One region of the Ensifer sp. EB106-03-01-XG145 genome, then DNA from elsewhere that is predicted to be linked to it. Evidence: predicted binding sites of a transcription regulator. Region 1 holds the regulator's gene; each other region holds the start of a gene.
What was found. Region 1 encodes LexA, which represses DNA repair genes until DNA is damaged. Its sites were predicted from a motif close to TGTTCNNNNTGTGTTCNG; they were not measured.

Region 1 (7,562 bases):
GGCGGCATCGCCGCCATAGACGGCCGCTTCGCCAATCGCCTCCCCGTCGGCAAAAATCCGCTTCTTCTCGAAGGCGGTCATTGCCCAATCGAGCACCTTGCGGCTCTCCTCGATGCGCTCCTTGTCGGTTTCGAGACCGCCCATGGCGAGATAGACCCGGCGGTCGCCGCGCTGCAGCGAAGCGGCCAGGGAGAAACCGAAGCCTTCGGCAAAGCCGGTCGCCAGGCCGTCCACACCGATATTGGCCGCGATCAGCGGGTTCTTATTGCGTTGCAGGATCTTGTTCCATTCGAACTCCGGCTGCGAATAGAGCCTGTAGAGATCGGGATGTGCCTCGTGGAGGTGCCGAATGAGCGTTACCAGTTCGCTCATCGTGATCTGGTTGCCGGGATCCGGGAGCCCAGTGGCATTGCGGAACGTCGCAACCGGCATGCCAAGCTCGCGCGCGCGCGCCGTCATCCGCTCGGCAAAAGCGCCCTCATTCCCGGTCATGCCTTCAGCAAGGATAATGCAGGCATCGTTGGCAAGCTGGACCGCCACACCCTGCAGGAGGTCGGCGACGCGGATGCGGGATTTCAATGCGGCAAACATCGTCGAGGTGCCGGCGGGCGCACCGCCGGTGCGCCAGGCGTGCTCGGACACCTCGAAGGTGGTTTCGGCGGAAAGCTCGCCCTTGCCGAGAGCCTCGGCCACGACCTCCATCGTCATCAATTTGGCGAGCGATGCAGGCGGTATCGGTTGATTTTCGGCGCGTGAGAAAAGCACGGTGCCGGTTTCGGCATCGACAAGCAGGATCTGCTTTGCCTTGGTATCGAAAGCGGGCGCCGGTGTCTGCGCGAATACGGCGCCTGTAAACAGCGCAACGCCGAAAAACACCGCCGAAAACATCTTCATGCGCATGGGAAACTCCGGTTTCCCCTTGGGCATAGCAGCGTGGTCATTTTGGCACAACGCCGCCTGCGGTTAACGGACAGAACCGCTTGCTTTCTGGCGCTTGGCGTAATCGACAATCACTTGGGGGGTAAGCTGCTTCCGGTCGACCATAATCGCTTCAAACGGCGATTCGGCGTCGCTGACGCGGACTTCGACGTAAGCTGCAGCATAGGCCATGTTGCCATCGGGCATCGGGATGAACTCGGGCCGCTCACGCGGGATCGGGCCGATTTCCGGCAGCATCACGAACTCGTTCAGCGATTGCGGCTGGGCGAACTGCGGCACGGGAGCTGCGAGCGCCGTCACCGGTTCGCCAACATCGAGCGAGGCCTTTGCGGGGACGGTGATCGTGCCAAGGCTCTGTTTGCGGAACGGCTCGTTGGAGGCGACCATTACGCCGGTCGCGATCTGGCCTTCCGGCATCACGCTCGGGCCACGTTCGCCCTTCTGAACGTAGGACGCCATCAGATAGGGCATGTCGTTGCCTTCAAGCGGCGCGCGGCCGACATATTGCACGCGCACCTGCGCGCTGCCCTTGCGCTTGATATCGAGCATGTCGGCCGTCTTCGAGGAAACGTCGATGATCCGGCCGAATTCATAGGGGCCGCGATCGTTGACGCGCACAATGACGGACGTACCGTTTTCCATGTTGGTGACGCGCGCGTAGCTCGGCAGCGGGAACGTCGGATGGGCGGCCGACAGATGGGCCTTGTCATAGACCTCGCCGTTGGCGGTCAGGCGACCATGAAAGGCCGAGCCGTACCAGGAAGCCGTACCGGTCTTGTTGTAGCCGAAGTCTTCCCTCGGCTGATACCACTTGCCCTTGACCTGATAGGCCTTGCCGACCTGATAGCGTCCGCCGCCCTTGGGGATGTTGTTACCGGTGGCAACGCGCGGGCTCGCCTTCACGCCGTAAACGGATTCGGCGAAGTATTCCTTGCCCCGCGGCTTCTTTTTGATGCTCGACGTGGATCCGCAGGCCGCGAGCGTTACGCACAGCGCAGGAATTGCCGCAAGGCGCAGTCCCTTGACCAGATATGCCGCATTTTTACTGGATGTCATCTGTCCCACAACATCGATCGAATAAGCCGTACTCGAAACCTTCCGCTCGTGCCCCCAGCGGGAATCTCGGCGTCCCGAAACGGAACAGTCGATTAAACATGACAGCAACAAGGCGAAAATGCGAACTCATCCACAGATCAGCGCCGGATTTCATGCGTTATGGTTTACAGATGGTTACCGGCGGAGCGTGCCCGCGCACTCCAGTCCGGCCATCGAGAAAATCTTTCAGCGACGCATGTTAAATCTTGCAAAGCGACAGGGCTTCGCGCAATAACGCCGTGCCCGGTAAGCAGTTGACTGCGACTTCAGGCAAGGACAGGTGGCCGAGTGGTTTAAGGCTCTGGTCTTGAAAACCAGCGTACGGGAAACCGTACCGTGGGTTCGAATCCCACCCTGTCCGCCATTTTCCCAAGAAATATAGTCCGACGATGGACCGCCATCCCTGGCGGTGCTTCATTTTAACGAGCGCTTGTCGGCAGGCGTCAGCGCCGTGTGGTTCGCCTCGGGCAGACGACGACTGGGCCCTCCGCCTTTCACTCAAGCCGCAGGTTAGAGGCTGAACGGATCACGCGCTGAGCGTTTCTCGCTCGGCGCGTTGAACGGATCGGACTTCTTCTCCTTGGATTTGCGGCCCTCGTCGGCGATGATCTCATCCACGGCTCGCTGGCATTTCAGGAGTTCTTCCGCCGCCGGGCCGGTGCCGCGCAGACTGAGGTTTGCGACAACGCGATCGTCAAAGGCGATCGCCAACGTCCTTTTGCGCACGAACCCCGTCAGGAATTCCGCATCGGTGACGTTCACGAACAGGAACTTGCCGCTCTCGTCGCCGGCGGCGGTCGCCGCCGCACTCCAGGGATCGCTCTTGTCGAAGCGGAACGTCAGGTCATAGTCCTTGCCGACCTCGAGCGACTTCCAGTCGTCGCTGGCGAAACTCATGTAGAGTGGCGATTCGGAGCCCTTGGGATAGAACCCCAGGCGCAGCCTGATTCCGCCTTCGAATATCGACGTGATGAAACACGAGCCTTCCATCGACGTGTCGGAAGCAACGGTCCAGCCGCCGACTTCCTTCCATTTGATGATCTCGGACTCCTCAGCCACGGCCGGTCCCGTGGCCATCAGACAGCTCACCAACCCGAACAGCAATCTACGCATGCAAAACCCCCGTTTGCCCGCATTTTGATAGGTCGCCGCGTGACTGTCGAGGGTGGGTGACCCGCACCCATGCAAAATTTTAGGAATATTCACCTCTCCCCGCGGACCGACGCTCACGCCAAAGATCACATGGCAAAGGGATCTTTCGACGACTTGGTCTGGCCGCCGCCAGCAAAGGGGTCATTGTTTGGCGCATTCCCGCCGGCGCCCGCAAACGGATCGGCGGCCGCCCCCTGCCCGCCGTTTGGCATCAACGCAATCACCGCCTCCTGGCATTTGAACATCTCGCTGACGGCCTTCATCGAATCGCGCAGGCTGAGGCTCGCCACGACGCGCCCTTCGAACGCCAGCGCCAGCGTGTTCTTGCGCACGAATTCGGTGAAGAAGTCGGTGTTGGAGAAGTTGACGACCAGAGCCTTCGAGCCTGTGAGGTCCACGCCGAACGCGACAGCCGGCCACTGGCGGCCACGGTCGAGCTGCAAGGCGACGTCATACTCCCGCTGCGGCTCGATCGATTTCCAGTCGGCATTGCCGATCGAAAGAAACGCCAGGTTCGCCGATCCTCTCGGGTAAAAGCCGATTCGAAGGATCATTCCGGCGTCGTAGCTCGTCGCCGCATAGCACGAGCCGCCCAAGGACGGATCGGAGCCCACCGTCCAGGCATTGACCTCCTTCCAGATATTCGAACGCCCTTCTTCAGCAGAGGCCGCTCCCGCCGCCACCAACAGACAGAGAACCGCCAACGACAATCTACGCATGCAATCACCCCATTTTTCCCGCAAAGTTATCGTTTTTTTACTACCTGTCGAGACGTGCGACATCTTCACAACACGGATTTGTGCACGCCCGTAGCGAGGCCGCGACTTGGCGCAACCCATGCGATTGCGGCAAGGACGGCGCGCCAGGCTGAGGCGGCTTCGCCGCTGCGTGCCCCTGGCGCAAAACGGCCACAGCCTGCACCCAAAGAGCTGTTGAACACATGACAGTGATCGCCAAGCTTGCTGGACTTCGGAACGAAAGCGCGGTTCACATCGTTAACCGCCCCGTAGTCCCACCCTTGCATCAAAGTGGACGATCACCGTGCTTGCCGCCCTGCTTCTCGCTTCGATAGTCGCATCGCCTAATATGCCTGACGTCAAGCTCAGCGCCGCCACGGTGGACGAACTTCAGACCGATTTCGAGAGCGCCGTGCCATGCCATCAGATCGATGGACGCAAGGTGTGGAAGGGTGCGATCGCGTTCTACATCCAGTCGTTCGTCTATGATGGCGACAGGCCGGTCGCGACCGATGCGGCGGATGCCGTACTTCCAGAAGACAACAGCGCCGAGACGGTGAAGGAATTCGAAGACGCGTGCGCCGCCACGCAGCCGGCCTAGCCTCTTTGCACAAAAACGCTCGCGATTCGTTCGAATCGCCGTGCGTCGCGTAATGCGCTACGCCGCCGCCCTCCGTTTGGGCACGATCATCGCCCAAAGCCGCTCTGCTCCCGTAAAAGTGACCAATCGACACGCACAGACGCGCCAATTGTCTGAGTTCACGGAATTTTAGGCACTTGCGGAACACATATGGAACAGATAGTGTCTGTTCTTGATTTGTTTCACGCCTCTGGGAGCGACGTGCCATGCTGACCCGCAAGCAACAGGAATTGCTTCTCTTCATTCACGAACGCATGAAGGAGTCGGGCGTCCCACCATCTTTCGATGAAATGAAGGATGCGCTCGACCTGGCGTCGAAGTCCGGCATTCACCGCCTGATCACGGCACTCGAAGAACGCGGGTTCATTCGCCGTCTGCCGAACCGGGCTCGCGCGCTCGAGGTCATCAAGCTTCCGGAGGCTTACGTATCCAGCCAGCAGCAGCCCCGCCGCGGCTTCTCGCCCAGCGTGATCGAGGGCAGCCTCGGCAAGCCGCCAGTGGCCGCTCCTGCCGCACCGCCGAAGCCCGCGCCCGTGGCCGACAACACATCGGTTTCCGTGCCGGTCATGGGCCGCATCGCTGCCGGTGTGCCGATCTCGGCCATCCAGAATAACACGCACGACATTACCGTTCCGCTCGACATGATCGGCAACGGCGAACACTACGCTCTCGAAGTCAAGGGCGATTCGATGATCGAAGCCGGCATCTTCGACGGCGACACCGTGATCATCCGCAATGGCAATACGGCCAATCCCGGCGATATCATCGTGGCGCTCGTGGATGATGAGGAAGCGACGCTGAAGCGCTTCCGGCGCAAGGGCGCATCGATCGCGCTCGAAGCCGCGAACCCTGCCTACGAAACAAGGATTTTTGGGCCCGATCGGGTGAAGATCCAGGGCAAGCTCGTCGGGCTGATCCGCCGCTACCACTGATTCCGAGGGAAACCTGGCATCCGACCGAGCCTCGCCACCGCTTGCGGCTGCGAGGCTCTGTTTATTGAAGGCGACCTGAAGGCACGCCTCTTACTCGTGGATGGTGTACTCGCCGAGCTCGCAGAGGTCCTGCATGTCTTCGGTCGTATCGAGGCCGGAGCCTTCTTCGAACTCGAAGCGCATGTCGTACTTGCAGACCTCCCGGCCGTCGGCGATGGTGATCTCCATGTCTTCCCCTGGGTTCAGCACCTGCCGGCCGAAAACATCGTCTTCCCACTCGTTGACGCCCACAGGCGACGTATAGAAGTTCGTCAGCACTGCGCCCGTGTTGTTCTTCAGCTTGAAAACCAGATCCTCTGCCTGCGCCTCAAATGTGGTCGCAGCGAAGAGGGCCAAGGCCGTCAGGACAAGTTTCGTCTTCATATATGCCATTGCCTCCGTTTTGATGATGACGGACGCTACCGATGCGGCTGATGTCAGCGGAGTCATCGTTCCCCCTCTACCGATTTCACCGAAGCGATAAGATCCGATAGTGGCTTAGAAGACGTGGCTTGTGCGGGCGTGTGGAGGCAAACACACACAATCGCTCTGCCCTGAGGCAGAACGTCTATCCGCACTAAAATGAGGTGAGAGTTATTGGAGGCCTCGCCCGGAATTGAACCGGGGTACAAGGATTTGCAGTCCTCTGCGTCACCACTCCGCCACGAGGCCTCACAGCTCGGATAACCGAGCGTTGGCGCGGATTTAGAATGATTGCAGAAAAACCGCAAGAGGCATTTTCCGAAAAACGCGCCGTCGATTTGTAAGACGGATACTTTCCACAGAGCGATCGCGAACCTCCGCCGATCGCATCTGGGGTGGCCTCAACACCAGGGCGTCGCGTGTCCTGTCCACGGCCGCACCAGCCCCTCGGATACGAGCACACGCCCGATAGACTGGTCGCCGCGGGTGACCAGCCGCAGCTTTTCACCGGCCTTGGCATCCTGACGGCCGCTCGCCGTTTCCAGCCTGAAGTCACCCGCATTCAACAATTCGCGCAGGCGCTGCTTGGCATAGAAGCCGCGCGAACGTTCCTTGTCGCAGCTTGCCTGGCGAATACGCGGCGCATCGACGTCTGCGACGCGGATCGTTTCGCCGTGGTACAGGAAGGTGGCGCCGTCGATCACGCAGTTGTCGTTGCGAATCCCGCAGAAATAAAACTGATCCGTGCGAACGGATGCCGTCTTCACTTCCTCACTGGGCCGCACCACGGGTGTCGGCGCCTTGGCGCCGACGTCAACGGACGGCACCGGAGCGGCAAGGGCAACTCTTGTCACCGGATTCGGCTTCCGCTTCTCCGCCTGTTGCGCGGGACGCTCGTCCGCTTTCTGCGCGACACGAACGGGCTTCGGCCTCGACTCGTGTCGGGACGTGGACGCGACCACGTCCGATACCACCGGCCAATGTTTCAGTTCGGCGCGATGATCGTAAGCGACCACGCCGCCGACAGTGAGTGCGGCGGCCAGATACCACGGCGCCATACCGCCTTGTTTGCCCCTGCTCCGACCGGAATTCCGGCTTCGACGTTTCGTAGTGGCTTTGGCCATGCGTCCCCATCCTGATTCGCGACCGCATTATGCGTTTGATGGGTTGCCGAAAAGTTTTCGGCGGCCTCCCTCAACAAAGGGTTCAGCCGCTTCGCTGGGAATCAATTGGCAGAGAATCGAAGCCGAGGCATCCGGGACGGTTGACCGCAATAGCTCCGGTTCACGAGCCGTTCGAAGAATTGGCTCGTCCGCGCCAGCGCGCCCACCAGACAGCCAGCCGACGCCGGCGACGGCGGACGGATGGGATATCGTGCGAAAGCACGATGAGGCCCAACGGTATCATCCAGAAGCCGAGCACCGGCAGAAAGCCGAGAAAACCAAAGAAGATCAGGAGCGAGCCCAACAGGATACGCAGCAGTGGCGATTCCGGCAGCGTGATGCGCCACTTCCCGAGCACGATCTGACGCGTCTGCGGATCAATCCCGAAATGCGTCTGCTTCCTGTTTTTATTCATCATTCCCTATCCGGCATCTTTTCCCAC
Region 2 (7,562 bases), on a different contig from region 1:
TGACGAAGCCGTCGACATTCACGGCGAACTGGTCGAGGCGCTGCGCCTGCGCGACAAGGCGCGGGCGCGCGACTGTTCGATGCGCATGCTCGACCTTGCGGCGCGCGACCTCAAGCTTGCCGTCGAACGTCACCGACCCGCCCATACGGCGGGCTGAAATCCTCTCTGAAGCGGCCATCGCCGCCTCGTTGCACCCAGCGGATATCGCACCATGAAAATCACCAAGCTCACCACCTATATCGTTCCGCCACGCTGGCTGTTTCTGAAGATCGAGACGGACGAGGGCATCGTCGGCTGGGGCGAGCCGGTCGTCGAAGGTCGAGCCCTGACGGTGGAAGCCGCGGTTAACGAGCTCTCGGACTACCTGATCGGCAAGGATCCGCTGCTGATCGAAGACCATTGGCAGGTCATGTATCGCGGCGGCTTCTATCGCGGCGGGGCGGTCCATATGTCGGCACTTGCCGGCATCGACCAGGCGCTCTGGGACATCAAGGGCAAGGCCTATGGCCAGCCGATTCATGCGCTGCTCGGCGGACAGGTGCGTGACCGCATCAAGGTCTATTCCTGGATCGGCGGCGACCGTCCGTCCGACGTCGCCAACAATGCGCGCGATGTCGTTGCCCGCGGCTTCAAGGCGATCAAGCTCAATGGTTGCGAGGAGATGCAGATCGTCGACACCTGGGAGAAGGTGGAGAAGGCGGTCGAGACCATCGCAACGATCCGCGAGGCGATCGGCCCGCATATCGGCATCGGCGTCGATTTCCACGGTCGCGTGCATCGGCCGATGGCCAAGGTGCTGGCGAAGGAACTGCAGCCCTTCAACCTGATGTTCATCGAAGAACCGGTGCTTTCGGAAAACCGCGAGGCACTGAAGGAAATCGCCAACCATTGCTCGACGCCGATCGCGCTCGGCGAAAGGCTCTATTCGCGCTGGGATTTCAAGTCGGTGCTTTCAGACGGCTATGTCGACATCCTGCAGCCGGATCTGTCGCATGCCGGCGGCATCACCGAGTGCCGCAAGATCGCGTCGATGGCGGAAGCCTACGACGTGGCACTGGCGCCGCATTGCCCGCTCGGACCGATCGCGCTCGCCGCCTGCCTTCAGGTCGACGCCGTCAGCTACAACGCCTTCATCCAGGAGCAGAGCCTGGGCATCCATTACAATACGGGCAACGACATCCTCGACTACATCTCCAACAAGGAAGTCTTCCATTACGCAGACGGTTTCGTGTCGATCCCGCAGGGACCGGGCCTCGGCATCGAGGTGGACGAGCAATATGTCATCGAACGGGCGAAAGAAGGCCATCGCTGGCGCAACCCGATCTGGCGCCATGCCGACGGCAGCGTCGCCGAGTGGTGAGGAGCGCGGACATGGCGGGTCGTCTCGAAGGAAAGCGCGTCGTCATCACTGGGGCGGCTCAAGGCATCGGCCTTGCTATTGCCGAGACCTTCCTTGCGGAAGGCGCGAGCCTCTACCTCATCGATCGTGATGGGGATCTGCTGGCGAGAGAGGCTGAGCGGCTCCGTGCGACGGGCGGAAAGATCGGTTACACCACGGCCGACATCACGGATTCGGATGCCGTCGAACAAGCGGTTGCCACGGCGAACCGCGAGATCGGCCAGCCGAATGCGCTGGTCAACAATGCCGGCGTCAACGTGTTCTTCGAGCCGCTGAAACTCTCGGATGCCGACTGGCAGCGCTGCTTCGACATCAACCTCAAGGGCGCGTGGAACTGCAGCAAGGCCGTGCTGCCGGGCATGATCGCCGCGGGTGGCGGCGTCATCCTCAACATCGCCTCGACCCACGCCTTCACCATCATCCCGCACACCTTCCCCTATCCCGTCGCCAAACATGCGCTTCTCGGCATGACCAAGGCGCTGGGGCTGGAATATGCGGGGCAGGGCGTGCGTGTGAATGCGCTGGCGCCAGGCTACGTGCGCACGCAGAAGGCCGAGGAATACTGGAACTCATTTCCCGACCCGGCCGCGGCGGAAGCCGAAACGATGAAGCTTCATCCCGGCGGTCGCATCGCGACGCCGGAGGAAATCGCCAAGGCCGCCCTCTTCATGATTTCGGACGAATGCCCCTTCATGAACGCCATCTGCCTGACGGTCGATGGCGGGGTGAGCGTGCTGCATCATCCCTAAACCGTCGGCTGATGCGCGCGCCTGAATGGCGATCTCTGCTACAGCAGACGGGTAGAGCATCCTTTTTCATCGGAACGGCGCTGGGCAGCAGGCGGTTCGGAGACCGAAGCATCACGGCCGCGACCCATCCTCACTTCCACATGGAACGCATCCGGGCGCCAACATCGATGCGGATCTGCTTGGCGCTGCGTTCGCCGACGGCCGCCGAAATCTTCGGCCAGTTCGTCGTCTCGAAGAACTGCAGCAGCGTCGCCGGAATGAAGCGGGTCCGCGATGCGTAGACATGCCGGTCGCCCTGGCTGTTCTGGCCGTAGGTGAAGAACCTTTGCGGCGTCACCAGCGCGAGATGGTCGCGCGCCCGCGTGATGCCGACATAGAGCAGCCGCCGCTCCTCTTCGAGTTCGGCGGTCGTGCCGGCACCAAGATCGGACGGGATGCAACCGTCGACGACATTGAGCATGAAGACCGAGCGCCATTCCTGTCCCTTGGCAGAATGAATGGTTGACAGGATCAGGTAGTCCTCATCGAGCAGAGGCACGCCCGCCTGGTCGCTGGTGGCATCGGGCGGATCGAGCGTCAGTTCGGTCAGGAAACGCTCGCGGTTCTGGTAGCCGCCGGCAATCTGCTCGAGCTGCACGAGGTCGGCCTTGCGCGTTTCGGCGTCTTCGTGGATGCGGTCGAGGTGTGGTTCGTACCAGGCACGCGCCGTCGCGATTTCCCCCGGCCATCCTGCGTCGACCTTCCGCAGAGCGGAAACGAGATCGACGAAGTTGGCCCAATCCTCTCCGGTCTTCGGCGGCGCTGGGATTTCCGCGAGTGCTGCGAGCGGCTCCGGATCTGCGGCGATCGCGTCGAGGATCTTGCCTGCCGTCTGCGGGCCGATCCCGGGCAGCATCTGCAACAGCCGGAAACCGGCGACACGGTCACGCGGGTTCTGCGCGAAACGCAAGGTTGCCAGCAGATCCTTGACATGGGCGCTGTCGAGGAACTTGAGACCGCCGAATTTCACGAAGGGAATGTTGCGACGGGTGAGCTCGACTTCGAGCGTGCCGCTATGGTTGGCGGAACGAAACAGCACCGCCTGCTGCTTCAGCGCTATGCCGACCTCGCGGTTGGCGAGAACCTGCTCCACGATATAGGCGGCCTGGTCCGTCTCGTCCTTGACGGTGACAAGCTGCGGGCGCTGCTCCGACTGCCTGTCCGTCCAGAGGTTCTTGGTGAACCGTTCCCGCGCAAGCCCGATGACGCCGTTGGCGGCAGCCAGGATCGGCTGGGTCGAGCGATAGTTTTGATCGAGCGTGATGACGTCGGCGGGTTCCGGCGAAAACGCATTCGGGAAGTCGAGGATGTTGCGGACCGTCGCCGCCCGGAAGGAATAGATCGACTGGGCGTCGTCTCCGACGACGGTCAGGCCATGGCCCTCTGGCTTCAGCGACAGCAGGATCGAGGCCTGAAGGCGGTTCGTGTCCTGATATTCGTCGACCAGGATATGATCGAAACGGCTGCTGATATCCTGCGCCAGTTCCGCGTCGGAAGCCATCTGCGCCCAGTAAAGCAGCAGATCATCGTAGTCGAGGACGTTTTGCGCCTGCTTGGCCTCGACGTAGCCTGCAAACAGTTCCTTGAGTTGCTCTTCCCAGTTCGCAGCCCAAGGATACGCCGTCTTCAACACGTCGATGATCGAGCTTTCCGAATTCACGACGCGCGAATAGATCGCCAGGCAGGTCCCCTTGGTCGGAAAGCGGCTTTCCATCTTCGAAAAACCGAGCTCGTGGCGAACGAGGTTCATCAGGTCGGCGCTGTCTTCGCGATCATGGATCGTGAAATCCTGGCCGAGGCCGATCTGTTCGGCATAAATCCTGAGGATACGCGCGCCGATGCCATGGAAAGTGCCCGCCCAGGAGAGCGCGTCTGTCATGACCGCAGCATTGTCGCCGATGACCTGGCGACAGATCCGCTCGACCCGACGCTTCATTTCCGAAGCCGCCCGTCGTGAAAAGGTCATAAGCAGGATGCGACGCGGATCGGCGCCGTTGACGATCAAATGTCCCACCCGGTGAGCGAGCGTATTCGTCTTGCCCGAACCGGCACCCGCAATGATCAGCAGAGGGCCGCCAACCTGGCCTTGCGGCAGTCCCACACCATGCACCACCGCCTCGCGCTGGCGGTCATTCAGTTTTTCGAGATAAGCGGCGCTCATACGTATCCAGGCGTTGTCAGCAAGATTGCCAAATTCTTCGTTCCGTTTCATCTCCTTGAAAGAATTCACGGATTCCGCTTCACGGCGTCAAACTCTTCGCGCGAAGCAGATGACTCGGAACAAAAATGGAACGTATCAGCTTCGATTGCCGCTGGAAACCCGGCAAGCCGGGCTTTCACCAGGCTGCGATACCGAGGAGTGTTCGACAGATTGTGAGCAGAGCCGTGGACGGTGGGAATTTCGATCTCAAGAAGGAGATGCGGGATTTGGTCACCGTGTTTCGGAAACCTTCGACCTGGCTTTCGGTGCGCCGAACAAGCCAACCCGTTGGTGTTTAGATTGCCCGGGCCACGACCTGCGCAGCGACCGACACCAACAAGGTTGCCAGAGCGAGGGCCGTACCAAATCGTGCGATCTTCAAGCGGCGCCCGCGTGCGCCATTCCAATCATAACCCATCGTGCTCTCCCATAGGCATCATGCCATGCGTCCGATGGTGAGCAAACTTCGTAACAGGGGAGTAAATTTAAGACTGCTACTTCTGCGGGCGGATCTCGTGCCCTTGATGGGTGACACGCAGCATCTCCCGCGCGCCGGGCGCGCGCGGGAGATGATCGAGCGCGGTTACACGCTCTTGCGCGTGACGAAGCGGGTTTCCAGATAGGCTTCGATCGCCTCGGAGCCGCCTTCCGTTCCGTAGCCGGAATCCTTGATACCGCCGAAGGGCACCTCCGGCAGCGCCAGGCCGAGATGGTTGATCGAGATCATTCCGCTCTCGACTTCGCTTGCGAGGCGGTGGGCGCTTCGCTCGGAACCGGTGAAGGCGTAAGCCGCAAGCCCAAACGGCAGGCGGTTGGCCTCATTGATCGCTTCGTCCAACGCGCTGAAGCGGTTGATGATGGAGACGGGACCGAAGGGTTCGTCATTCATGATACGGGCGCTGACCGGAACGTCGGCAAGCACCGTCGGCTCGAAGAAATAGCCTCGGTTGCCGATGCGATGGCCGCCGGTTGCCAGCCGGCCGCCATGCTCCACGGCGTCGGCGACCAGGCTTTCGATCGCCGGGATGCGCCGCTCGTTGGCCAGCGGCCCCATGTCGATGCCGGTCTCAAGGCCGTTGCCGACCTTGATCTTCCGCGATGCGGCGACAAAACCTTCAAGGAACTGATCGGCCACCCGCTCCTGCACCAGGAAGCGGGTCGGCGACACGCAGACCTGACCGGCATTGCGATACTTGCTGCCGGACATGATCGCGACGGCCTGCTCGATGTCGGCGTCCTCGGTGACGATGACCGGGGCGTGGCCGCCGAGTTCCATCGTCGCGCGCTTCATGTGCTGGCCGGCGAGCGCCGCCAGCATCTTGCCGACCGGGGTGGAGCCGGTGAAGGACATCTTGCGGATTACCGGATGCGAGATCAGATACTCCGAGATGACCGCCGGCACGCCATAGACGAGGTTGACGACGCCTGCGGGAATGCCAGCATCGACGAAGCACCGGATCAGTTCGGCCGGCGATGCCGGTGTTTCCTCGGGTGCCTTCACGATGATCGAGCACCCGGTGGTCAGCGCGGCGGACAGCTTGCGTACGACCTGGTTGATCGGGAAATTCCAGGGCGTGAAAGCGGCGACCGGGCCGACGGGCAGCTTGACGGTCATCTGGGTGACATCGGGCGTGCGCGGCGGAATGATCTGGCCATAGGCGCGCTTTCCTTCCTCGGCAAACCACTCGATGATTTCGGCGGCGCTGAGGATTTCGCCCTTGGACTGGGCCAGCGGCTTGCCCTGTTCCCGCGTCATCAGCCAGGCGATGTCGCCGGCACGCTCGCGCAGCAGCGCCGCTGCCGTTCGCATGACCTTTGCCCGGTCGAAAGCCGAGGTCGCCCGCCAGACCCGGAAGCCTTTTTGGGCGGCGTTCAGCGCTTCATCCAGATCCGCCACTTCTGCCCAGGCCACCTGGCCAATCGTTTCCTCGGTGGCCGGGTCGATGACGGGAATGGTCTTGCCCGCTCGAGCCGGCCGCCAGGCGCCGTCGATATGAAGGAGGATATCGGGATACTGGGTCATGGGGGAACCTTTGAAGATTGACGTCTATCGCTTCGAGTGCAGGACGCGCCGGTGGGGAAGTGCGAAGGAGCGCGATGCCGATCAGTTGGGCGCTTCCGCCGGCAATATCAAGACGCGATTTGTCAGGAATAGGCGTGTCGGTTCCGAAGCCGGTGTCGAAAGGGGATGGGGGCTACCCGCGATGACGTGATCTGGCGATCGCGCCAGACCTTGCATCGATCCTTCTAAGAGGCGGACATCACGGCCGCGTCAGCAGCATCGAGATGCCCTGTCCGACGCCGATGCACATAGTGGCGAGCGCCCGCTTCGCACGTTGCTGCTCAAGCTCCAAAGCTGCCGTCAGCGCCAGGCGTGCCCCTGACATGCCAAGCGGATGGCCAAGCGCGATGGCGCCGCCATTCGGATTGACGTGGGACGCATCGTCGGCCAACCCGAGCTGCCGCATGCAGGCGAGCGCTTGTGCCGCGAAGGCCTCGTTCAGTTCGACGATATCGATGTCGCCGAGACGGAGGTTCAGACGCTCCAGGAGCTTGCGGGTCGAAAACACCGGGCCGATGCCCATGATGCGTGGCGGAACACCCGCCGTCGTCATCCCGTCGACCCGAGCGAGCGGTTGGAGCCCGTAGCGTTCGACCGCTTGGCCGGAGGCAAGGACGAGAGCAGCCGCGCCGTCGTTGACGCCGGAGGCATTACCGGCCGTCACCGTGCCGATGGCGCGGAATGGCGTCGACAGGCTGGCAAGCTTTTCGATGGTCGTCTCGCGCGGGTGCTCGTCTTGCTCAACCCATGTCGTCTCGCCCTTGCGTGCCTTGATCGCATAAGGGGCGATTTCGCGGGCGAAACGCCCGCTCTTTTGCGCAGTGGCCGCCCGGGCCTGGCTGCGCAGTGCAAAGCCGTCCTGGTCTTCGCGCGAGATCGAAAACTCAGTGGCGACGTTTTCTGCGGTCTCCGGCATGGAGTCGATGCCGTATTGGGCTTTCATGACAGGATTGACGAAGCGCCAGCCGATCGTCGTGTCATGGATTTCGGTGCCGCGCTGGAACGGGCTTTCGGCCTTCGGCATGACGAAGGGCGCGCGCGACATGCTTTCGACGCCGCCGGCGACGATGATCTCGGCTTCGCCCAGACGGATCGCGCGGGCGGCGTAGCCGA
Region 3 (7,562 bases), on a different contig from region 1:
GACCCTTGCCTAGGCCGGTGCGCTTGATCGTCTTCAGGTAATCCTTCGGAATGATCATGTCCGTGTCGATGTTGACGACGGGGAGGGGGGCGGCGACACCGGTGAGCTTGACGAATTTTTCCATAACTTCAGGCCTTCGATTTCAGAAGAATGTTGCGCTAGCGTTTAGATGAGTTTTGCGCCGAAATGAAGGAAAATCTATCCAAACACGCTTCGCCGGGCGGGTGAAAATGCCCGCCCGGTGAAAGCTTCGCCCGGATTTCGATTGTCGGGAAGCCTCAGCCTGCCTTCACCGGGCTGTTCATGGCCCAGAGAACGCCGAAGGGATCGCGGAGCTGGCCGTAGCGGTCGCCCCAGAACATCACCTCGATCGGCATCACCACCTCGGCGCCGGCGGCAACGGCGCGGTCCCACCAGGCATCGATGTCCTCGACGGTGAGCGTCAAGGTAAAGGCCTGCGGCTTTTCCAGCGGATGGCCATATTCCGGATAGGCATCCGCCAGCATCAGCGAGCTGCCGTTGACGTAGAGATGGATGTGCATCGTCCGGCCCTGCTCGTCGAGCGGATGCCGGTTGACCTCCTTGGCGCCGAAGGCGCGCTGGTAGAATTCGGATGCCTTGGCGGCGCCATCGACCTGAAGATAGGGCAGAAGCCCGTTCAGGACCGGTGCCGGCTGCTTCGTTTCGGTTTGCTGCGTCTCAGTGTCCATGTCGTTCTCCATCCTGTTCGAAGAGCCAGGACCGTGCTGGCCTGCCTCAAGGACGGACATGGAGCGATCGATCCGACACGGGGATGGAAAAATTTCGCAGCCGGCTGAATGGCAGCTCTCGAGAAACAGCAAAAGGCTTCGAGCCGATTACGGATCGGCCCGATTGCGGATCACTACGATCGCCGGGATCAGAGGTCGATGATCGTGCCGCGACCGTCGTTCCAGATGCGCATCTCGCGCTGGCTGTGGGCGGCAGCGGCGGCGGCCGGACGGGCGGTGGCGCGGGCCGGCCTGAGGTTCAGCCGGGCGGCAATCGCGCTGCCGATCACGACGACGGCGGCGATGCCGGCCAGTGCCAGCGCCAGCGAGGCGGTCAGAACGAAGGCCGCAAACGTGATGGTCAGGGCTGCGGCCGTGAAGAGAACAGAGCGAATGCTTTGCATAATCGTCACCTTTCTGATGGCGATGTGGGGGCTCCTCCCCGCACTTGCAAGAGGCGGCTTTGCGAAAGGGGTGCGGCGGTTCGCCTCGTCTTGCGGAACGAGGCAAAGGCGGGCACAACTGAAACATGAGCAAATCGATCGAACATCACCCGGTGCGCCTGCGTCGCTCGGTGCTATCGGTGCCGGCCGACAATGCCCGCGCGCTTGCCAAGGTCGCTGAACTCGCGACCGATGCCGCGATCTTCGATCTCGAGGATGCGGTTGCGCCTGAGCGCAAGATGGAAGCACGCGAGGCGCTGGTTCGGCATCTGACGACGAACCGGCCGGATTGTGAGATCGTCATCCGCATCAATGCGCTCGGTTCCGGCTTTGGCCAGGACGATCTCGCCGCGGTGCTTGCGGCGAAGCCCGACGCCATTCTTCTGCCGAAGGTCGAAAGCCCGGCGGATATCCAGGCGGCGGCCGACTGGCTGGCCGAAAACGATGCGCCGGAGACGCTGCGTCTCTGGGCGATGATCGAGACGCCGCGCGGTGTCATCAACGCGCCTCTTATCGCCGAGACCGGCCGCACCTTCGGCGGCCGGCTCGATTGTTTCGTCGTTGGTCTCAACGACCTGCGCAAGGACACCGGCGTTCCGGATCGCCCCGGCCGTCCCTATCTGATCCCCTGGCTGATGCAGATCCTGCTGGCGGCGCGCGGCGGCGGGCTCGACGTCATCGACGCCGTGTTCAACGATTTTCGCGACGCTGATGGATTCGACGAGGAATGCCGGCAGGGCCGCGACATGGGCTATGACGGCAAGATGCTGATCCACCCGGCCCAGATCGGCCCGGCGAACGAACGTTTCGGCGTCGAGCAGATCGCCGTCGACGAGGCGCGCGCGATCATCGCTGCCTTTGCGCTCTCGGAAAACGCCGGCAAGGGCGTCATCAATCTCAACGGACGGATGGTCGAGCGGCTGCACCTCGATCAGGCCGTGATGCTCGCCGCCAAGGCGGATCTCATCGAAAAACGAAAGACAAGATCTTGAAACTCTATCGCTTCCTGACCGGTCCCGACGACGCTTCCTTCTGTCACAAGGTGACGGCAGCGCTGAACCAGGGCTGGAGCCTGCACGGCTCGCCCACCTATGCCTTCAATGCCGATACGCAGCACATGCAGTGCGGCCAGGCGGTGTTCAAGGAGGTCGAGGGCAAGGATTACACCCCGGATATCAAGCTGTCGGAACAGTAGTCGAGGCTGTTTGCCGTCGTGCAAGTTTGCCCCTCACCCTAACCCTCTCCCCGCAGGCGGGGCGAGGGGACGCGGTTGATGCTCGCAATCGGCGTGTGAGGCCTGTTTTCTGGTATCGGTTAACCCGTGCTCCGATTGGGATGCGAACGGTACCGCGAGTCTCCTTCGCCCCGCTTGCGGGGAGAAGGTGCCGGCAGGCGGATGAGGGGCAGATAAAACGGGTTAGCCGCCGACGTGCTCGACGCTGGCTTCGATCCGCTCCATGTCGTCGTCGGAAAGGCCGAAGTGATGGCCGATCTCATGGATCAGGACATGGGTGATGATGTCACCCAGCGTCTCCTCGTTCTCAGCCCAATAGTCGATGATCGGGCGGCGATAGAGGGTGATGCGGTTTGGAAACTGGCCGGTTTCCATGGTGAAGCGCTCGCTGATGCCACGGCCCTCGAAAAGGCCCAGCAGATCGAAAGGCGTTTCCAGTGCCATGTCCTCGAAAATGTCGTCGCTCGGGAAGTCGGCAACTTCGATGATGAGGTCGGTCGTCAGCTGGCGGAATTCCTGCGGCAGGTGGCCGTAGGCTTCCAGTGCGAGCTGTTCAAAAGTGGTAAGCGTCGGTGCGTGGCGTTCCCGCCAATCATCGGTCTGGTCAATGCGGGCCATAGGCACTCCTTGTTGCCCTCCATATAGCGATTTTGCCAGTGTTTTTCGAGTGTTGAATTCCGCGGGCATGGGGACAGGAATAAATTCTTAGAATTGGCTGTTGACTCATTTAGGAAGCTCTGGAATCTAATAGAACATAACATGAACATTTATGATGGGAGTTGACCGTCATGGCCGACAAAGCCGTGGAGCGGGAGACGGTACTTTCGCTCCGAGAGACCATAGCCAGGATCGAAAACCGTCGGCTTCCGGGCGTCGTGCGCGCCGCCAAGGCGGCCGATCCCGGCGGCTTCCGTCAGCGCGAGGAAGATGAGCCTGGCCGTCGGGCGCTTGCGCTTGGCGTTACGGATCTGGACACGCTTCTCGAAGGCGGCCTACCGCTCGAAGGCATGACGGAAATCCGCAATGCCGAGACGCGCGATGCCGGCGCTGCCGCCGGTTTTGCCGCAGCGCTCAGTGTGCTCTGCCAGCAGGCGCGCCTGGAAAAAGGCGAGCCGGCAGCCCCCGTTCTCTGGATCAGCCAGTCGATGGCTTCCAACGAGGCGGGCCTGCCCTATGGGTTGGGTCTCAAGGCCTATGGGCTCGATATCCGCGGCCTCGTCTTCAGCCTGCCGCGCACGGTGAAGGACGCGCTCTGGATCGCCGAGGCGGCGCTTTCCGTTCCAAGCTTCTGTGCCGTCATCCTGGAAATTCGCGGCAATCCCGCAGCTCTTGCGCTCAGCGAGAGCCGGCGCCTGCATGTTCGCTCACGCGCGGGCCATGTTCCCCTTCTGCTCCTGCGCCAGTCCGGACACGAGGAGGCCAGCAGCGCCTTCTTCCGCTTCCTCGTCGAGCCGGCGCCGGCGCGCGAGCGTCCCCTACCGGATGGATCGATGCTTCGCGGCAGCATCGGCCATCCCGTCTTTCATGTCATCGCCGAGAAGAGCAGGGCTCCTGCGCCGCTCGGCTTCCTGCTGGAGTGGAACCCCCATGACCGCCGCCTTTACCCCATCGAGCCCCTACCAGCCGCTGCTGCGGCAGATCCAGAACCAGCGCATTCTGTCGCTCGCCTTTCCGCATCTCCCGGCCGATCGGGTCGCGCGCAAGCGCTGGGGGAACTCGTGGCTTTCCCGCGGGCGTCCTGAGCATCCGCCCGTCGTCTTTGCCGACAAGGTGAAGAGTGCGATGCGCCTCGTCGCGCTCGACGGTTACGCCGAAAAAGCGGGTTTTCACATCGGCCAGGGTGTTGCCGAAGCCCGGGCCATGTGTCCCGAGATCGACGTGCTGCCGGCCGATCCCGCCGCCGATCGGGCCCTGCTCGAAGGGCTTGCGGATTGGTGTTGCCGCTATACGCCGCTCGTCGCGCTTGATGGCGACAGCGGCCTCTTTCTCGACATCACCGGCTGCGCCCATCTTCTCGGTGGGGAAAAGGCGCTGCTCGACGATCTGCTTGCCCGCCTCTTCCATCTGGGGGTCGAGGCCCGGGCGGCGATCTCCTCGTCCGCCGGGCTCTCCTGGGCGGTGGCGCGCTTCGGCTCCGACGGCATTCTCGCCCCGGACGAGGCGGCGCGGGTGCTGGCGCCGTTGCCGATGGCGGCGCTCCGGCTGCCGCGGGAAACGATCGAAACGCTTGGCCGGGTCGGGCTCAAGCAGATCGGCGACATCATCGAGGCGCCGCGCGCGCCGCTTGCCCGCCGGTTCGGCGCGACCCTGCTTCTGCGCCTCGATCAGGCGCTCGGGCGGGAGGATGAGCCACTGTCGCCGCGGCTGCCCGTTGCTGCCCTCTCAGTGGAGCGCCGTCTCGGCGAACCGGTCCAGGGCGAAGACGATATTCTCGGCTTGACGGAAGAGCTGGCGATGCGGCTGAAACCGGAACTGGAAAAGCGTGGGCAGGGCGGGCGTCTGTTCGAGCTTCTGCTTTTCCGCGTCGATGGCGCGGTCTTCCGCATCGCCGCCGGCACGTCCTCGCCGCTCAACGAGCCGCGGCGCGTCGCCGGTCTCTTCCGCGAACGGCTGCAGGCGGTGCACGAGGATCTCGATGCCGGCTTCGGCTTCGAAATCCTCAGGCTCTCGGTGCCGAAGAGCGAAAAATACGAGGTGATGCAGGAGGATTTCTCCGGCACGCCGGACCGCGAGCGCCCGCTTGCGGCTTTCGCCGACCGGGTGATGGCAAGGTTCGGGGCGGAGAGCCTGCTGGTGCCGGCTCTTTCGGAAAGCCACGTGCCGGAGCGGGCGGCAAGCTTCCGCCCACTCACGGATCTGGGGCTCATGGGCAAGGCCGAGGCGCCTGCGCAAAACATTCCCGCGACCCTGCTTGCCGCGGCGGCTCGGCCGCAGCGGCTCTTTCCAAGCCCCGAACCGGTAGAGGCGGTGGCCGAGGTGCCGGAGGGGCCGCCGAGAAGCTTCCGCTGGCGGCGCACGCTGCACCGCATCGCACGGGCCGAAGGGCCGGAGCGGATCGCCGGCGAATGGTGGCTCGACGGCGAGCCGGCGATGGAGCGCGATTATTTCCGGGTGGAAGACGAGCGCGGCCGGCGGTTCTGGCTGTTTCGCGAGGGTCATTATGGTGCGAGCGCCCCGCCGCGCTGGTTCATGCATGGAGTCTTCGCATGAGCGACGCTGTCCCCTATTTCGAGATCGGCGCCTGGTCGAATTTCTCCTTCCTCGAAGGCGCGTCCCATCCGGGCGAGATGGTGGTTGCGGCGAGCCGTCTTAACATTGGCGGCCTTGGTATTGCCGACCGCAACACGGTTGCCGGTGTGGTGCGCGCCCATGCGCAGGCCAAGGTGGAAAAATACGCCTTCCAGCCCGGCGCGCGGCTCTCCTTTGCGGAGGACCTGCCCGACGTGCTCGCCTATCCCTGCAATCGCCACGGCTGGGGCAATCTCTGCCGGATGCTGAGTGCTGGAAACCTGCGCGCCAAGAAGGGCACCTGCACGCTCTATGAAGCCGATCTCGTCGAGTGGGGCGAGGACCTGTTGCTCGTCGTGCTGCCGGATCCTGTCATCGGCGCGCCGGAAGCAACCTTGCTTGCCGACTTTCTCAAGCGCCTGAAGCCGCATTTTGCCGACCGGCTCTATCTGGCGCTGGTGCCGCGCTATGACGGCTTCGACCAGCTTGCCTTCGCCGGACTTGCGACCATTGCCCGCCATGCCGCGATCAAGCTCGTCGCCACCAACAGTCCGCTGTTTCATGTCGCCGCGCGACGGCCGCTTGCCGATGTCGTCACCGCCATCCGCGAGCATGTGACGATCGCCACCGCAGGCTACCGGTTGCATGCCAATGCCGAGCGGCATCTGAAGACGCCCGCCGAAATGGCGCGCATCTTCCGCGACTATCCGGAAGCGATCGCCAATACCGGGCATTTCTTCGGGAGGCTGAAGTTCTCGCTGTCGGATCTCGAATATCAGTATCCGGATGAAAGCATTCCGGGCGAGACGCCGACGCAGACCCTTAGGCGGCTGACGATGCAAGGCGCACACGAGCGCTATCCCGACGGCATTTCGCAGAAGGTTTCCAAGCAGATCGAATACGAGCTCGAGTTGATCGCCAGCAAGCGCTACGAGCCCTACTTCCTGACGGTGCGCAATATCATGCAGTTTGCGCGCGGCGCCAAAATCCTCTGCCAGGGGCGCGGTTCGGCGGCGAACTCCACCGTCTGCTATTGCCTGCGCATTACCGAGGTCGACCCGCTTTCGACCACCCTGCTCTTCGATCGCTTCCTCTCGACCGAGCGGGACGAGCCGCCGGATATCGACGTCGATTTCGAGCACGAGAAGCGGGAAGAGGTGATCCAGCATATCTACCGCACCTACGGCAGGGAGCATGCGGGGCTGACGGCGGCCGTCATCAGCTACCGGGCGCGCTCGGCCGGCCGCGAGACCGCCAAGGCCTTCGGCTTTTCCGAGGACGTGCAATCGGCGCTCGCCGGCTCGGTCTGGGGCTGGTCGGTGGCCGATCTTTCCGAGCGCGAGGCGCAGGCTGCCGGTCTCGATACGAAGGACCCGACGACTGTCCGGGTGCTCGATTATGCCACGGAGCTGATGAGCTTCCCGCGCCACCTCTCCCAACATGTCGGCGGTTTCGTCATCACCCGCGACCGGCTCGACGAGGTCGTGCCGATCATGAACACGGCGATGCCAGACCGCTACATGATCGAGTGGGACAAGGACGATCTCGACACGCTGAAGATCCTGAAGATCGACGTGCTGGCGCTCGGCATGCTCACCTGCATCGCCCGGGCCTTCGAGCTGCTCGACCGGCATTACGGCGAGCGGAAAACCCTGCATCAGCTCTTCAAGGATGACCAGAAGGACGTTTACGACATGATCTGCCGCGCCGATACGATCGGCGTCTTCCAGATCGAGAGCCGGGCGCAGATGAGCATGCTGCCAAGGCTGAAGCCGCGCATCTTCTACGACCTCGTCATCGAGGTGGCGATCGTCCGGCCAGGGCCGATCCAGGGCAACATGGTGCATCCCTATCTGAAACGGCGGGAGCAGCGAGATCTCAGGATACCCATCGAATATCCGAGCCCCG

Region 2: a site for LexA is predicted at 4,464-4,481, ahead of AC3WWH_RS20525 (ATP-dependent helicase). Genes of this name have one in related genera too.
Region 3: a site for LexA is predicted at 3,175-3,192, ahead of AC3WWH_RS11275 (ImuA family protein). Genes of this name have one in related genera too.

What each region holds. Positions count from the first base shown of each region.
Region 1 covers NZ_JBYTEC010000001.1:1,743,922-1,751,483, reverse strand. The annotation lists gene AC3WWH_RS08565 (D-alanyl-D-alanine carboxypeptidase family protein) at 1-900, opposite strand, end outside; gene AC3WWH_RS08560 (septal ring lytic transglycosylase RlpA family protein) at 964-1,995, opposite strand; tRNA gene AC3WWH_RS08555 (tRNA-Ser) at 2,309-2,398, shown strand; gene AC3WWH_RS08550 (hypothetical protein) at 2,545-3,264, opposite strand; gene AC3WWH_RS08545 (hypothetical protein) at 3,273-3,968, opposite strand; gene AC3WWH_RS08540 (hypothetical protein) at 4,228-4,524, shown strand; gene lexA (transcriptional repressor LexA) at 4,770-5,495, shown strand; gene AC3WWH_RS08530 (hypothetical protein) at 5,586-5,918, opposite strand; tRNA gene AC3WWH_RS08525 (tRNA-Cys) at 6,133-6,206, opposite strand; gene AC3WWH_RS08520 (thermonuclease family protein) at 6,359-7,081, opposite strand; gene AC3WWH_RS08515 (hypothetical protein) at 7,242-7,535, opposite strand.
Region 2 covers NZ_JBYTEC010000008.1:262,059-269,620, reverse strand. The annotation lists gene AC3WWH_RS20540 (FadR/GntR family transcriptional regulator) at 1-157, shown strand, start outside; gene dgoD (galactonate dehydratase) at 212-1,360, shown strand; gene AC3WWH_RS20530 (SDR family oxidoreductase) at 1,372-2,148, shown strand; gene AC3WWH_RS20525 (ATP-dependent helicase) at 2,279-4,348, opposite strand; gene AC3WWH_RS20520 (NAD-dependent succinate-semialdehyde dehydrogenase) at 4,971-6,410, opposite strand; gene pcaF (3-oxoadipyl-CoA thiolase) at 6,649-7,562, opposite strand, start outside.
Region 3 covers NZ_JBYTEC010000003.1:137,092-144,653, reverse strand. The annotation lists gene leuD (3-isopropylmalate dehydratase small subunit) at 1-124, opposite strand, end outside; gene AC3WWH_RS11300 (VOC family protein) at 279-710, opposite strand; gene AC3WWH_RS11295 (hypothetical protein) at 899-1,153, opposite strand; gene AC3WWH_RS11290 (HpcH/HpaI aldolase/citrate lyase family protein) at 1,279-2,184, shown strand; gene AC3WWH_RS11285 (DUF1737 domain-containing protein) at 2,181-2,387, shown strand; gene AC3WWH_RS11280 (metallopeptidase family protein) at 2,610-3,044, opposite strand; gene AC3WWH_RS11275 (ImuA family protein) at 3,215-4,168, shown strand; gene AC3WWH_RS11270 (Y-family DNA polymerase) at 4,053-5,636, shown strand; gene AC3WWH_RS11265 (error-prone DNA polymerase) at 5,633-7,562, shown strand, end outside.